2 regions of the Paenibacillus shunpengii genome follow, and region 1 is predicted to be linked to the other one. Evidence: predicted binding sites of a transcription regulator. Region 1 holds the regulator's gene; the other holds the start of a gene.
What was found. Region 1 encodes LexA, which represses DNA repair genes until DNA is damaged. Its sites were predicted from a motif close to CGAACATATGTTCG; they were not measured.
Positions count from the first base shown of each region.

Region 2: addB (helicase-exonuclease AddAB subunit AddB) is a predicted target of LexA. The motif match lies at 3,270-3,283, and genes of this name have one in related genera.

Region 1 is NZ_JBHUMJ010000002.1:2,919,860-2,924,845, forward strand. It holds gene ACFSVM_RS13580 (cupin domain-containing protein) at 1-436, shown strand, start outside; gene ACFSVM_RS13585 (FixH family protein) at 482-781, opposite strand; gene ACFSVM_RS13590 (HAD family hydrolase) at 991-1,773, opposite strand; gene ACFSVM_RS13595 (hypothetical protein) at 1,820-2,332, opposite strand; gene ACFSVM_RS13600 (DUF896 domain-containing protein) at 2,381-2,584, opposite strand; gene ACFSVM_RS13605 (LysM peptidoglycan-binding domain-containing protein) at 2,748-3,116, opposite strand; gene lexA (transcriptional repressor LexA) at 3,296-3,928, shown strand; gene glnA (type I glutamate--ammonia ligase) at 4,195-4,986, opposite strand, start outside.
Region 2 is NZ_JBHUMJ010000004.1:139,262-144,247, reverse strand. It holds gene addB (helicase-exonuclease AddAB subunit AddB) at 1-3,065, opposite strand, end outside; gene ACFSVM_RS16995 (class I SAM-dependent rRNA methyltransferase) at 3,445-4,827, opposite strand; gene ACFSVM_RS16990 (Na/Pi cotransporter family protein) at 4,954-4,986, shown strand, end outside.

The sequences.
Region 1 (4,986 bases):
TGCAGAACTCAAGGGCCACAAGCTGCTGTCTGACGAAGAACAAAAGCAGGTCTTGGACCTCTATAAAGAAGAAATTTCTGAATTGGCTGGTCGTCACGGCTATCAACAATGGGAAGTCATTTCCTTGTCAAATGCCACTGCCAATCTCGAAGGGGAGCTTGCTGAGCTCGATGAAATGCATGCACATGGAGATGAAGGAGCTCATGCCATTCTGTCAGGCAACGGTATTTTAAGTATGAAGGATGATAATTCAGGTTATTTCGATATAGAGCTAACCGCAGGGGATGTCATTGTGATTCCTGAGAACACTCCCCATTCATTTGCTCTAATGAAGAACAAGGAGGTCATTGCCGTACGGTTAACTATTAAAGAAAACGGTTGGACCCTATCTCCTTACCCTGATCCCGCTTACATTAAAAATGGACAACCTCATTGAGGTTGTCCTAGTTTTTCCTTGCTTGTCCTATACTTCTAGTTGACACTATTCTTCCACCACAATCTGCACAGATGGCATAGCGTGGAAGCCTCTTGCTGTAACATGAGAAGTAACCTTGTATTCTCCCGCAGTTTTAAACTGATAGTCAAATACATAGACTCCTTCCCCTTGGTGCTCCGCCTCAAACTCCATACTAACACCATCCGATGTAGCAACCTCGAACATGACTTCGTCCGCATCATCTATGACATCTGCTTGCTGAGTCACCACAGCCTCCATATGTACGGTTTCATTCAGGCTTATCTGTTGACTCGACGCACTCAGCTTGACATCAATCGGTTCCATGAGAGCAGCCGGCTCCGAAGAAGCTTCAAATGAGCATCCTGAGATTAGAATACATAGAGTTAATATAATGAAACCCATCGATATTTGGCGCCGGATAGGATTGAAGTTGTTCGATGTCAAGAAGAGTTTCAATATTTTCATCTTCCTTCCTGTATTCTAGTAAAAAGAAAACCGCCGCTGCTCTGCAGCAGATGCGGTTACTTGGAAGATTATATCATTTGTTTTATTTCAGATAAATGCTTTATTTCTACGTCTGGAGTGAAGGCTTCCTCGTTCAGCTTGTTATTACGGTTAATCCAAACCGCTCTGATTCCAGACGCAAGAGCTCCCTTAATATCTGTAGTGAGCTTATCGCCAACCATCAGCGCTTCCTCCGGAGATACATCCAGCAATTCCAAAGCATGCTTGAAAATAGAAGGATCCGGCTTTCCTTTGCCAAATGTACCTGAGATCACAATATGGTCAAAGAAAGGAACCAGATCAGGAACCCCATCCAGCTTCTCTTGCTGAAGAGCAGGGCAACCATTGGTTAACAAGAGAAGCTTCACTTTCCCTTGCAGTTCAGCCAGCGTCTCTAACGTCTCATCATACATGTAAGGACGGTTTCGGCGTTCTTTACCGAAATGCTCGGCTAGCTCCGCTCCGAGTTCCGGCTGATTAATACCCAGAGCAAGAAGACCCTTGGTCCAAGCATCTCTACGGTAAGTAGGAGCAATTTCTTCAAGCTGCTTGAATTCAGCTCTGTCACTTCCATTAAAATTAGCCCACAATCCTTCAAAAGGGTTAATGCCAATCATTTTTGTAAAAGCAAACGTTTCATACGATTCATACAGCTTCCTTGCTTCATTGCGGACAGAAGTCTCCAGTTCATGAGGATCAACGCCTGTTTGCTTCGATGCAACTAGACATGTTTCATAAAAAGCTTCCTCTACACTCCGCTCATCCCATAAGAGTGTATCATCCAAATCGAATAGCACTGCTTTGATAGACATGCTTCTCTCTCCCCCGAAAGTATGGTATCGTATGTTAGGCTTCTTACTACACTCTCTTATCTTCGACAGGTATTTGATGATTCTGTGCGTATTGCACAAGTCGTGCTCCCATCGCTTCTACATCGTATAGATTAAGCAGTTTGCTGAACACCCAAGGACCGCCTTTACCGTTGCGCTCAACAATGACAGAACCTTTTTCCAACACAATTTTCTTAATATCCTCTGCACCCATGGAACGTTCTCTGCTTAGCTTAATCGTCTTAATCCGCTTCTTACCGACTTTGAGATACGGCCGGCGCATAAAGTACATCAGAGCAAGTCCAAGATAAAGCGCAAATACGACCCAATCAAATGCCCCTACTCCACCTGTAGTCAAGCCGCTAAGGGTCAGGAACATAAATGAAAGGACAACGAGTACAAATGGGAACAAAAAGGCTCTTCCTTTAAATACATCCTCTTGTTCAACACCAGATCCGATGGATGGCTGGCCTCTTTTTTTACGATCTTTATTAATTTTCTGCTGGTTTTTCTTCACTGATCTTTCAAATGAACTCGCCATGAGTATCCTCCTTCAATCTATAACAAAAGCATGTACCTATTTATTGAATCATTTTCCTTTTGAATAAGTGTCGCCGCTTACATCGTCCACAATTTCAATGGATTCCAGCTGCTGACGGAAGTTGCTGCGGATGTTGTTCAAATAGATCTCTCTAAGCTCAGCCCGTTCAGCCAATTCTGCATCATTAAGCCCGGATTCCTTCTGCTTGCGGGCAAGCTCATTAATCCGCGCAACTAGACTTTCAATATCCAACTTTCTTCCCCTCCAAAATGCATAGTCTCTTTAACTTTGACATGATTAGAAAAGGTTGTCAAGGTAAATACCTGTATAGTCAGCATTTGATGCAGAATAGAAAAAAAGACGCAGATTAAGCCGCGTCCTTAGCATGTTATAAATTATAAACGAATTATACATATCAATCAAAATAAGGGAGATTTAACAGCTGTCCTGTTTGTATATGAGAGCTGGATAAACCATTAATATGCTGAATTTGATTAACATAATCTCTTATATCCATACCTTCCGGCTTATGCTCTGTACCGATCGCCCATAAAGTATCGCCAGGCTCCACAACAATCTTCTCGTATGCTACCTCTTGACCCGCGTCTGCAAATACCGTCATGAAACCCGTTAAGCTCAGAAGAAGGATTGAAGCTATCAATATCAAACGGATTAGTCTCTGCTTGTTCTTCTTCATTATAATATGTATCGTCTCACCCAAATTATTATTAGTCGATTCATCTGTTCTAGAATGTATGCTGTGATAAGTGCTGTATTTAAGCATTATTCCAACCTCCAAACGTTTGTTCTCATTCCTTACAAAACTCACTATAACACGAACATGTGTTTTGGGCAATAGTTTTTGAGAACAATTGTTCTGTATTTTTTTAGAACTAATGTTTGTACGAACGGAGGTTCTATGCTATAATTTTCCCAAACGTTATTATGTGGAGTTGATACGGTATGTCGAAGGTATCCAGCAGGCAGTTAGCAATTCTGGAGTTTATACGCAATGAAGTCCGATTGAAAGGATATCCGCCGTCCGTAAGAGAGATTGGTGAAGCTGTTGGTCTGGCCTCCAGTTCAACCGTTCACGGACACCTGGATCGTCTGGAGAAGAAGGGGTTAATTCGTAGAGACCCTACTAAACCACGGGCTATTGAATTGCTTGGTCAAGATGATAGTGATGATAATGTTCTTCAATTTACGCAGACAGTTGCTCGTGTTCCTGTCGTTGGTAAAGTCACTGCTGGTATTCCAATCACAGCTACAGAGAATATTGAAGATTATTTCCCACTGCCGATGCAATATGTTGGCGAGGAGAAGGTATTCATGCTATCTGTTGTCGGGGACAGTATGATTGAGGCGGGAATTTCGAATGGTGACTATGTTATCGTCCGCCAGCAGCAAACAGCGAATAACGGAGACATCGTCGTCGCGATGACGGAAGATGATGAAGCTACCGTTAAGACGTTCTATAAAGAGAAGGACCATATTCGCTTGCAGCCAGAGAATCCTACATACGAACCTCTCCGGCTTACGAAAGTAACCATTTTGGGTAAGGTTATCGGCTTGTTCCGTGACTTCCTTCATTAATTTGCCATTCTTTTATTTCTAGTATAGTATGTACAAAGCCGAGATCTTCTTGAGAAGATCTCGGCTTATTTTGTAGTAAGATGTAAGTAGTTTCTGAAATACTAATATCCAGCATGCTCTCTACTCGCCTACTCGGGTGATTAAGCACTGCATTCAGTCGTTACGAGCAAGAATTTGAAGCCTACTAGTCATAATATTGTTTAAATTGTTTTCTCACCAAAAAAAGAAAAACCCTTGAGCGCTTAGAGCGCCAAGGGTTTCCGGTTTTAGTAAAGCGTCAAATATTGATCGCGTTCCCATTGATGTACTTGTGTTCTATACATGTCCCACTCGATTTCTTTCAGTTCATAGAAGTGAGCCAGGGCATGATCTCCAAGCGCCTCAGTGATAACTTCGCTGCGGATCAGCTCATGCAATGCTTCCTTCAGATCAGCTGGGAGTGAAGGAATACCTTCTTCAATACGCTCTTCTTCAGACATGATGTAAATGTTGCGGTCGATTGGAGCAGGTAGACTCAGCTCACGGTTAATTCCATCCAATCCGGCTTTGAGCATAACAGCCAGTGCCAGATAAGGGTTCGCAGCAGGGTCTGGATTACGTACTTCAACACGAGTACTCAGCCCGCGGGAAGCCGGAATACGGATCATCGGACTACGGTTACTTGCAGACCATGCTACATAGCAAGGTGCTTCATAACCAGGAACCAAACGTTTGTAAGAGTTCACTGTCGGATTCGTAATTGCTGCCATAGCACGTGCATGCTTGAGAATACCAGCCATGTAGTGGCGAGCTGTCTTGCTGAGTCCCAAAGTATCGGATTCATCATAGAATGTATTCACATTGTCTTTGAATAGAGATTGGTGGCAGTGCATACCCGAACCATTCATACCGAACAGCGGCTTAGGCATAAATGTCGCATGCAGTCCATGCTGACGAGCAATCGTTTTGACAACCAGCTTAAAGGTTTGGATCTGGTCAGCAGCCTTAATGGCATCGGCGTATTTAAAGTCAATCTCATGCTGCCCAGGAGCAACCTCATGGTGTGAAGCTTCAATTTC
Region 2 (4,986 bases), on a different contig from region 1:
GATTGAAGGAGAGGATTATGCACATGGAAATAGAGCACGCCCGCAGGATGAGCCTCTGTTCCGATCCACTCCTCCGCGTAAGTCAGCAATACATCCAGATAAGTGAGCATCTGCAGCGATAGACCGTAAAACACCTCATGCAGCTTCAGATCGGTCTGGCTGGATTTATAATCAATGACCCGAAGTAAAATTTCTCCATCTTCTCCTTCGGCTACATCTACCCGGTCAATTCGGCCTACAATTTGCATCACAACGCCATTATCCAATGTGAATGTCAGCGGCGGCAGCGGCTTGTCCGGACCAAAATCAAGCTCAAGCGCCAGCGGCTCAAAGCTGCCCCTTCTGGACTGCTCACCCAGTATAATGGAAGCTCGGCTTACGATATTTTTGAGCTTGCGAAAAATATATCCATAACGCTGTGTACTCAGCAAAATTTCACCTTGCAGCTGAGGTGCTAATACATCCACGGTCTCCTCTGCATAGGAAATGCACTCTTCACGGCTGAGATTAGCCCAGCTTAAGTTCTGCTCCTTCAGCTTCATCGCCATTTTGCTGAGTGCCGCATGAAACAGCTGTCCGATATCTGGTGCCTTAAGACGATACACTTGTCTCTCCTTCAGCTTCAGACCGAACGAGACAAAATGAGAGAATGGACATAGGGCAAAGCGTTCCATACGGGATACACTGGTCTTGAGCTGTGTTCCATACAGCTTGAAGCTCGTCTCCTTCGAAAGCGTACGGGTACGGTTCTTATAGAATACAGATTCGAGCATTCGTTCAAGTCGAACCTGCATTGCTGGATGTGCGAGGTACCAGTTATATACCTCCCACCAGGACTCCTCGATGTTCTTTCCTCTTCGCCATTCCCGAAGCTCACCCATCAGATAGGACATTGTCAGATCGGGACGAAGCAGGAAGCCTGCTTGCTCCTTCCATTCGGGTGCTTGTCCCGGCCGGGAGAGCAGCGGACGCTCCTCCAGCCCAGGAAACATCCGCTTCAAATGACGAATCATTTCTGAAGGGTGGAGAGACTTGCCGTCTTCATCTGTAAGAGGATAGCTGATCCATAGACTGTGACTGGCCTGGGTAAACGCAGCATAGATTAAGAAGCGTTCATCCAGCATTTTGCGTGTCACGTCTGGACCTAGCTGCATGCCATACTCCGTAAGCACGGATCTTTCTGAAGCCGTTAGAACTCCTTCCTCCTGCTGAATTTGCGGCATGACACCGTCTGTTGCGCCAAGGATAAATACATGACTGACTTTACCTGTCCGAGACCGATCCAGACTTCCGACAAGCACTTGATCCAGTGCAGGAGGAATCAGTCCCAGCTTCAGCTCGGCAAGTCCAGTCTCTATGACTCCTGCAAACAGCTCGGCATCCAAATGCTCGGTGCCCATCATTTCCACGACTTGATCCAGCAAATCCAGAACCGCGGTCCAAATCCCCCGATGCTCGCGAGCCTGCTCAGGACTTCCTTCCTCAAGCGCCTTGCTGCTCAGTGCATCCAGTTTACGAGCGATATCTGCATCCTCCAGCAGCTTGAATAGGGCGATACATTGCTCCTTGGCCGTCTTCGCTTTTTTGAATCTTTTCTCAAAGGTAAACAATGGGGATACAACCGTCTCACGACATTTCTCCATTAAGTACAGGAACCGGCTGCGATTAAGCTCAGAACCAGCTGGCCCATCTTCTTCGAGGGACAAACTCGGTACTCCCTTCCACGGCTTGCCGTCTGTCCATCTATAGCCGGAAATTCCGGATGCCAGGACGTAGTTCTCCAGCATATCCATATCGTATCGACTAACGGACCCATCGAGAGGCAGCAGCAGATCCGTCTTCACCGCCCGGAATACGTCCTCATACTTCCATCGTCTATTGATGACATCCAGAGCGGACCTGATCAACTCGGCAAGCGGATGATGCAGCTCATCTCTGCGCTCGTCTAGGAAATAGGGAACATCGTAATCCTTGAACAAGGGTGCAACGATATGCCCATAATCGCCGAGATTGCGGACAAGGACTGCCATATCCCGGTAACGAACTCCTTCTTCTCTTGCCAATCGTCTGATTTCTCGCAGGACGCCTTCGACCTCAGCTCTTCTGTTCTCTGCCGCATAAACACGAATTCCTTCATGACCTGCATCCTTCATGCGGACGCGGCGAGCCTCGAAGCCTGCTTCCAGATGCGCAAGCGCCGGAGCCGCATAACGAGGTGATTGTGAGGGAGGTATATGAGTAGTAGCAAATTCCACTTCTGTATCTTCAGCGATTCCTTTCAACTTGACATAGGACATGCCTGCAGAGTAGAACAGGTTCATTTCATTCGGCATATTCATCGCATCATAAGGCTTGTCCAGAGTCAGCGATATGGTTACGGAGTTTGCATTCAGCAGTAATTGTCTGATGACGGAGAGCTCCTGCGGAGTAAAGCTGCGGAAGCCGTCAATCCAAACATCAGCCTGCTTCACATAATCCGAGGACGGGATTCGCTCTGCCAATTTGTCCAGTGTATCTTCTTCATCCATGTATAGTCGGGATACTTCTTCCTCGAAGTCCCGGTATACGGTTAAAATATCATGAATCTTGTGATGCAGAATCGCACCTGCGCCAGGCACCTCCATCACTCGCTCAAGCTCTTCCTTCAAAGATTGTTCCTGAGTTCCGTATCGCTTCATTTCCGCATACAGGGAACTTAGTTGATGGGCAAATCCCATTTGTGTACCCGATGCAGAGAAGATTTTAAGCTCATCCTTGCGCTTTTGCATAATTTTGTAGAGCAGCATTTTCTTGCCTTCGGCCCGAATCGGAATAAGAGCCGAGCCTCCCGTTTCCTGCATTACTCTCAAGCTGAGCCTGCGAAAATCAAGCACTTGGGCCCGGACGGAGCCGTTCACGCCTTGAGAACGAATCATTTCGGATTCTGCCTGGAAGGAAGCCTGTTCCGGAACGATAAGAATTATAGGATTTCCTGCAGGGTTCTCACGCAGCTGAGCCGTAATTTGATTCATTATGGCCGTGCTTTTTCCACTGCCGGCTCGTCCAATCATCATATGAAGCGGCATTTATTGAATTCCTCCCTTTCTATTTCGAAACTACATCATCAGCATACTGACATGTATGTATTTGCAATCAACCTTTTTTTTGCACTCTATTACTAGTTAAAAAGCTTCACGATTATTCATCATTCAATTTAAATAAAATGCGAACGAAAAGAGACCAAAAACCTTATAAAGTCTACGCACAAGTATAACATATCTCACTCGACAGGAACATGCGTTTGGTAATTCCAGTAAGTCAAACCATGCTAAATTTCTTCCAATAGAAGAACGTGCATAAGTCCCTACAACCCTTCAATTCATCGTCGTTACATCACCTATGGTACAGTAAAAAAAGCATCCGAACACTCTTTCTTTAAAGAGAATACGGATGCTTTTTCTTAAATTAATTGATGTCGGATGGCGTTTTTGATCGAACCTCGAAGATGGCAAATTTCAAATAATGACCCTCTTCTACGCCCAAAATTTGTGGATGATCTTTACCTGCAGCGCGCCAATCTACAAGTCTTAATATTTTCCCTGCATCGGTTGCTGCATCCTGAATTGTCTCAAGGAACAAATCGGGACGCATATGGTAGGAGCAGCTTGCCGTTACAAGATAACCGCCTTCATTAACGAGCTTCATGCCATGCAGATTGATATCCTTGTAGCCGCGAACCGCGCCTTTGACGGCCCCTCTTGTCTTGGCAAAAGCAGGAGGATCGAGGATGACTACATCAAAGGTACGTCCACCTCCTGCCGTCATGGCAAGCGACGTATCTACCTTTTTGTCAGCTTTTGCCCTTGCAGCACGCTCCTCCAAACCTTTAACCTGATTTCTTAAATATTGAAAAGCATCATCAACTACAAATTCAACACGATCCTCAAAGCCATTCAGCTTCACGTTATCTCTGGCACTTTCAATCGCATGCTCCGAAATATCAAGACAGGTTACCCGCTTAGCTCCGAATTTGCAGGCATTCAGTGTAAAGCTGCCTGTATGCGAGAAGCATTCCAGCACATTTGCACCGTCCCAATAAGGAAAGGTTACGACTTTACCGCTCTTGTTGATTGGAGCGAGGGTCTTCACGCCATCTTGTTCTACCTCTTGAATTGTAATTCCACTTCTGCGGCCCCAGCCTGTCATCAACGGTTCAATGGCTGCGCGGTTCTCCCGTTGATCGAAGAAATAACCGGTCTTCTGTCCCTGCTCGATATCAACCTTTATCTTAAGACCGTTCTCCGTAACGGTTACATGTCTTGGACATTCTCCATAGAGCAGACCTTTGACCTGTTCAAGCCCCTCCAGCTCTCTTACACTGACATCGCTTCGCTCATAAATACCCTTGGGCTGGACAACCTCAACCAAAGCCTCGACGATTGCCTCACGGCGCAGATCCATACCTAGAGTCAGGATCTGAACGACAAGCACGTCACCGAATCGATCCACCACAAGCCCGGGAACATAATCTGCCTCTCCATAGATGAGACGATAAGCGTCACCGCCGGTAACAAAGCGGTCACGATGCTGCAGGGCTTGATCAAATTTACGGACAAAGAAGGCCTTGTCCATCGTCGTGACCGGTTCATAGGAAACGACCCGTACAGTAATTTGGGATGCCGGATTATAATATCCTGTCGCCAAGTAACGGCCTTGATGATTCTTCACCTCAACCAATTGTCCTGGCTCCGCATTTGCCTCTACCGACTCAATTTCATTTTTGTAAATCCAGGGATGCCCCTGCTCTACTCTTTTTTTACGGCTCTTTGTAAGAATAACCGATGCCAAAATGCTTACAACTCCTTTTATAATCAAGTAACCTGCACTCTCACAAGAAAGTCATGGTTGTCCTGCTACAAACATAAGATGGACTGTAGACAAGTCTCGTACAGAGAGAAGGTGCCTTGTAATATCATGCTGCATTCTATTGTGTTTCCTCTATTATAT